Regions from separate parts of the Pseudoalteromonas sp. C12FD-1 genome, predicted to be linked through region 1. Evidence: predicted binding sites of a transcription regulator. Region 1 holds the regulator's gene; the other holds the start of a gene.

The links. Region 1 encodes FliA, which starts transcription of late flagellar genes. Its sites were predicted from a motif close to CTAAAGNTNNNNNNNNNNNNGCCGATA; they were not measured.
Region 2: the regulator FliA is predicted to act here: its motif matches at 1,789-1,815, upstream of WDB87_RS05080 (DUF5610 domain-containing protein).

Annotation. Positions count from the first base shown of each region.
Region 1 covers NZ_JBBEVD010000069.1:63,815-67,234, forward strand. Annotated here, with positions in the region: gene flhF (flagellar biosynthesis protein FlhF) at 1-314, shown strand, start outside; gene WDB87_RS10300 (MinD/ParA family ATP-binding protein) at 307-1,167, shown strand; gene WDB87_RS10305 (RNA polymerase sigma factor FliA) at 1,194-1,904, shown strand; gene cheY (chemotaxis response regulator CheY) at 1,946-2,329, shown strand; gene WDB87_RS10315 (protein phosphatase CheZ) at 2,345-3,112, shown strand; gene WDB87_RS10320 (chemotaxis protein CheA) at 3,128-3,420, shown strand, end outside.
Region 2 covers NZ_JBBEVD010000046.1:23,255-26,674, reverse strand. Annotated here, with positions in the region: gene murI (glutamate racemase) at 1-554, opposite strand, end outside; gene WDB87_RS05080 (DUF5610 domain-containing protein) at 620-1,759, opposite strand; gene trmA (tRNA (uridine(54)-C5)-methyltransferase TrmA) at 1,925-3,022, shown strand; gene WDB87_RS05070 (thiol:disulfide interchange protein DsbA/DsbL) at 3,089-3,420, opposite strand, start outside.

The sequences.
Region 1 (3,420 bases):
TAGTATTAAGTGCCACAGCACAAATAAATGTTTTGCAAGAAACCGTAAGACATTTTAAAAAGGTTCAGCTAAGCGGTTGTATTTTCACTAAGTTAGATGAATCATTAAGTTTAGGTGAGATTATTAGTATAGCGATTCAAAATCGTCTTCCAATAGGGTATCTTACTAATGGTCAGCGTGTACCAGAAGATATTCGCGTTGCAAATGCTGAAAAACTAGTAAAAAAAGCTGAGCAATTGTATTTAAAAAGAGCAAAAGCACAACATTCAAGGCACCAAGCAGTGGCGCCAAGCACAGTAGGGATGTATGATTAACACAGTATTAGATCAAGCAAGCGGCCTGCGCAAAATGAGTCAAAACAATAACAACGGCGTAAAAGTTATCGCTGTCACCGGCGGTAAAGGCGGAGTGGGTAAAACCAATGTCTCTTTAAATACTGCTATTGCTTTAGGGCAGCAGGGTAACCGTGTATTAGTATTAGATGCCGATTTAGGCCTAGCTAATTGTGATGTAATGCTAGGACTACGTGTTGAAAAAAACTTGTCTCATGTCCTTTCAGGCGAGTGCGAACTTGACGAGATTTTAGTTGAAGGCCCAGGCGGTATTAAAATCGTGCCTGCTACATCAGGCTCGCAAAGCATGGTGGAACTAACACCTTCTGAGCATGCTGGATTAATTCGTGCCTTTAGTGAGCTTAATACCGAATTTGATATTTTAATTGTGGATACCGCCGCTGGTATTTCTGACATGGTGCTGAGTTTTTCTCGTGCAGCGCAAGATGTCATGGTGGTGGTGTGTGACGAGCCGACCTCAATTACTGATGCCTACGCGCTTATTAAAGTACTTAGCCGCGAACACGGCGTTTATAAATTTAAAATTGTTGCAAACATGGTGCGCAGTATGCGCGAGGGCCAAGAGCTTTTTGCAAAGCTGTCTAAAGTAACAGACCGTTTTTTAGATGTGTCTATGGAGCTTGTTGCGACTATTCCATATGATGAAAATATGCGTAAATCTACGCGTAAACAAAAAGTCATTGTCGATCTTTTCCCTAATTCACCAGCAGCAGTCGCGTTTAAAACATTAGCGACAAAAGCAGTAAAATGGCCTATACCTAATCAACCTTCAGGACATTTAGAGTTTTTCATTGAGAAGCTAGTAAACGGCTGATTATGACAACATCGGTGAAAAGAGCTATGGGATATCAATCAACACAAAATTTAAATGTGATTGTTGAAAAGCACGCGTCGCTTGTCAAAAAAGTGGCGTGTCACTTAATAGCTCGTCTTCCTCCTAGCGTTCAGCTTGATGACTTAATCCAATCAGGAATGATTGGCCTTATTGAGGCCTCAAAAAACTTTGATGCTAGTAAAGGGGCAAGCTTTGAAACGTTTGCTGGTATTCGTATTCGCGGCGCTATGCTTGATGAAATGCGTAGAGGAGATTGGGCACCCCGTTCGGTACACCGTAAAAGCCGATTAGTCGCAGAAACCATTACAGAATTAGAAAATAGTTTAAATAGAGAACCAAAAGATACTGAAGTAGCTGAAAAACTTGATATTTCGCTAGAAGAATACCATCATATTTTAAATGATGTTAATTCCAGTAAAGTACTAGGCATTGAAGACCTTGGGGTAGATGAAGATGTTATTAGCCCTGCAGGCCAAGATTTAGCGCTAGACAAACCATTTAATAATGTTAAAAATGAACGGTTTAATAATTCATTGTTAGAGGCAATAAAGTCTTTACCAGAGCGAGATGCAATGGTGCTTTCTTTGTATTACAACGATGAAATGAATTTAAAAGAAATTGGGCATATACTCGATGTAAGTGAATCGCGTGTAAGTCAGATACATGGTCAGGCGATGATTAAGCTCAAAGCAAAAATCAATGACTGGATAAACTAGTAGTAAGTAAATTATAGGTTAAGACCTCACCGGAGGATGTTTTGGATAAAAACATGAAAATTCTTGTTGTTGATGATTTCTCTACAATGAGACGTATTATAAAAAATCTGTTGCGTGACCTAGGGTTCACGAATGTTCAAGAAGCTGACGATGGTTCTACAGCATTACCTATGTTGCAAAATCAGGTTTTTGACTTTGTTGTAACCGATTGGAACATGCCAGGTATGCAGGGTATTGACTTGCTAAGAGCCATTAGAGCTGACGAAAAATTAAAACATATTCCGGTTTTAATGGTGACGGCAGAAGCTAAAAAAGAACAAATAATAGCGGCAGCGCAAGCAGGTGTTAATGGTTACATTGTTAAGCCATTTACTGCAGGTACTTTGAAAACTAAATTAGAAAAAGTGTTTGAACGCTTAGGTTAATGAGAGGAGAGGCTTATGTCAGCACCAGCTGCGCCTCAAATTACTTTAGAACAAGCTCGTCAGCTCGTCGTTTATTTAGAAAATGGTGAGCAAGATAAAGCTGATCAATTAATTTTAGATACTGCCTCTCAAGAGCAATCGCAGCTTTTTGCTGAAGTAGGTAAGTTAACGCGCCAATTACACGAAGCTCTCAAAAGCTTTGAACTTGATACGCGCTTAACCGATTTAACCACCGATGCAATTCCTGATGCGAAAAAGCGCTTAAACTATGTCATGGAAATGACAGAAAATGCTGCTAATAAGACAATGGATGCGGTAGAAGCAAGCCTCCCTATTGCACAGCAGCTAGCAGATGAAATTGCACAGATTAAGCCTACTTGGGATAGGCTTATGAACCGTGAAATAGAGCTTGGCGAATTTAAAACTTTATGCCACAGCATCGACAAGTTTATGAATAGCTCTCATCATAAAACCGATGAGTTGCAAACTTTAATGACCAATGTACTCATGGCGCAAGATTTTCAAGATTTGACCGGCCAGGTTATCCGCCGAGTAATTGAGTTAGTCAGAGAAGTTGAAGAAAGTTTAATCCACCTTTTAACAGCATTTGCTGCTCAAGATGACAGCAATGTTGAAAGTAAAGAACAACAAGAATCAGAAGAATTGGTTGCCGCACAAACATTAGCAGGTCCTGAAGGCCCTATTATTGATAAAGAGTCGCGAAATGACGTTGTATCTGACCAAGACGAAGTCGATGACCTATTATCAAGTTTGGGCTTCTAAGAGGAGAGTAACTGCATGAGCTTTGAAGTCGATGAAGATATTTTACAAGACTTTCTTGTAGAGGCCGGAGAAATCCTAGAGCTTTTATCTGAACAGTTAGTTGAGCTAGAAAATAATCCAGAAGATACTGAGTTATTAAACGCTATTTTTAGGGGCTTTCATACCGTAAAAGGGGGGGCAGGCTTTTTAGCTATGACTGAGCTTGTTGATGCCTGTCATGGTGCTGAAAACGTATTTGATCTCTTACGTCAAGGGGTTAGAACTGTTAATTCAGAACTGATGGATGTGATTTTACAAGCACTAGATAC
Region 2 (3,420 bases), on a different contig from region 1:
CAACCTAGTACAAGTACATCTATATCTGAGTTTATGCCCAAACGTGTTAGCTCTTTGTGCAGTTTGAGTGTATCTAGCTGCTGAGTGAAAAATAACTGCTCAGCCAATGCCACCAGCTCAACACTGCTATATAAACTCACTGTTACGTTGCTGGCATGCTCTTTTATTAATGTATGAGTATAGGGACTTGCAACTGTGGCCGGGGTTGCCAATAAGCCGATGTGCTTTGTGCGAGTTACCTCAGCAGCAGGCTTTATTGCAGGCACCACGCCGACAATAGGTATTGATGTAATTTTGCGTACTTCACTTAAGGCTGATGTAGAGGCTGTATTGCAGGCTATAACAATAAGATCGACTTTAAGCGCGTTTTGCTCAATAAAATAAATGAGTGAGCACAAACGGCCTATAATAGTTTGCTGGGTTTGCGCGCCATAAGGGAGTAACGCATTATCCATAAAGTAGCTGTACTGTGCATCTGGAATACGCTTTTGAATATGCTCAAGCACGGTGGTGCCACCTATACCTGAATCAAATACCATTATGTGGGCTGACAAACTTTGGTTCCTACTGTTTATTAAGAACGGCAGTTTGCCATGAGGTATTTATAAAAGAAAGCAGTTTAGCTTTGCTCAGACTTTAGCGCGTCGAGTGCATCGCCCGCTGAATTTAATTGATTTAGGTTTTCGAACATTGCCTGGGTATAATCAACTAGCTGATCGACCGCTGCTTGATCTTGGTTTAGCCACTCTATAATACCGGCAAGCTGATCTTGTAGGCCTAGTTGCGATGCTTTATCGAATGCATTTTTTAGGTCGTCATTAAAAGGCGCGATCGCATCGGCTACCTCTTTTGTTGGGTTTGGTTGATATTGCTCATAACTTTTAACGGTAGCGACTGTTTTCGTTTGGCGAAGATCCATTGAAAATGCCACTAGTTGCTCACTGCCTAAGCTCAGCTCTTGTGCTTTTTCAAATGCTTCATCCAAATCACCACTAAAAAATGTTTTACTTACTCCTTGTAGCTCTTCCATCATGGCATTAATAGCATCTTGCTCTTGTTCATTTAAATCACCATTAACCGACATTGAGAAAGACAGCTCTCGAGATTGCGACGATGAGCTGGCAAATGATTCGCTGTTATTACTTTGTTGATACCCGCTCGCTGTTTGCGACTCATATGCATCAGCAAAGCTAATACTGACTTCATCACCTTCGGCTGTTGTAAACTTATATTCAGCATTACTACTCATACTTACATATTGTGCTTGGCTTACGCTTACACTGGCCGGTTGTGGGTTAAATAGGGTTTGCTCAAACTCATCAAGCCCCTCAAAAATGCCTTCTTTTGACTTGTCGATGCCCTCTTGCATTTCTTCGTTAAATACACCGGTGCCTTTTAGTTCATCAACCGCTTCGTCTATACCGGTTTGAACCCCAGTGCGCGCATCGTCTAACATGTTTTTTAATTTATCGTCATCAGCACCATTGGCTTTAGCTTTATTAACTGCGCCAGATACAAAGTCGAGTACATTTTTTACTATTTCATCAAAATCGAATAAAGGTTTATCGGCTTGTTTTTGCTCAACAGGTAAACCTAGTTGCTCTGCCATTTTGTCGCCAAGCACTTTTGCAGCAAGTTCTCTGCCTCGCTGTAATGAAGTTTCTTGCGGAGATTGGATTGTTGGCTGCTGTAGCGCCTCTTTATTATTAAATTTGTTTACGTTGTTGTTTGGCGTATAGCCATAATTACCGATTTTCATGATCCACCTCCGTTACGTACTTAGCTTATTATCGGCTAATAGTGACAAAACTAAAGTGCATGTTTAAAAAAACAGCAACTTTATTATCAGCAAAACTAGACAAATACTGCTCGCTCCCTACAATAGCGCCGATAAATAGATCTCATAGATAAGGTAGTAGCATTAATGGCAGTGATTAAAATAGATACCACACAGTACGATGCGCAGTTAGCTGAAAAAGAGCAACGCATTACATCGCAGTTTCAGCGTTTTGGTGTGCAACAATTAGAGGTATTTAGCTCAGAGCCAATTAACTACCGCCAACGTGCTGAATTTAGAGTATGGCACGATGGGGATGATCTATTTCATATTATGTTTGATCAAGCAACAAAAGAAAAAATTCGCGTTGACACTTTTGACCCTGCTGCGCCATTAGTTGGTGAAGTGATGCAGGTGATGATTGATAATTTAAAGTCGTGTGAAGTATTACGTCGTAAGCTGTTTCAAATTGACTATTTATCGTCATTAAGCGGTGAGATTTTAGTAAGCTTGCTTTATCACAAGCCACTTGATGATCAGTGGCTAACTGAAATAAAAGCCCTTAAAGAAAAACTAAGCAGCAAATACAAAATTGATTTTATTGGCCGAGCGCGCAAGCAAAAAGAAGTGCTAGGCGATGACTTTGTCACAGAGCGTTTAACCGTAAATGGCCAAGAGCTTATTTACCAACAAGTTGAAAATAGCTTTACTCAGCCAAATGCGAAAGTAAATATTAAAATGCTTGAGTGGGCGCAAGACCTATGCAAACCACTTAATAACGATTTACTAGAGCTTTACTGTGGTAATGGTAATTTCTCTATTGCATTGGCGGGTTCATTTAATCGCGTATTAGCTACTGAAATATCTAAGTCTTCTGTGCATTCAGCGCAATACAACATTGCTAAAAATAAAGTAGATAACTTAGATATAATTCGCATGTCGAGTGAAGAGTTTACCCAGGCAATGAATGGTGAACGTACCTTTTCGCGCTTAGAGGGGATAGATTTAAAAAGTTACGATTGCCAAACTATTTTGGTCGACCCACCGCGCGCAGGTATGGATACCCTTACGTGTGACTTAGTGGCTAACTACGAGAACATTATTTATATATCGTGCAACCCAGACACGCTTGAGCGCGATTTAGATCATTTGACGCGCACCCATAACGTTAAGCGTTTTGCGATATTTGATCAGTTCCCATATACGCATCACATTGAATCGGGTGTTTTCTTACAAAGAAAATAGTGAGTTAAATTTAAATCACTTCCATAAAAAAAGCTCCCTCAGGAGCTTTTTTTGTTTTAACAAATCTTACTTGTTCGCTAAATAGTTAATTAATTTACTAATATCTTCTGGCGCGGTAATACCCGACTCTCGGCCTAGGTTTAATTTATATTTACCATTTACGATAAAGGTTGGTACGCCACGTAGCGCGCCTTTTTCTTTAAAGTAATTTTGGTCACGTTTCATTTTAGAGCTTAATGTACGTACCGAGAAGCTTTTGTATAGTTTATCAAACTTATCGCCATCAACACCCTGCGCTACAAATACATCTTTTACATCTGCAAGCTCGTTAAATTTAGCGCGCTTTGTGTGAATGTGGTTAAAAATAGCCGCAACAATTTTATCTTTTTGTGGAAGCA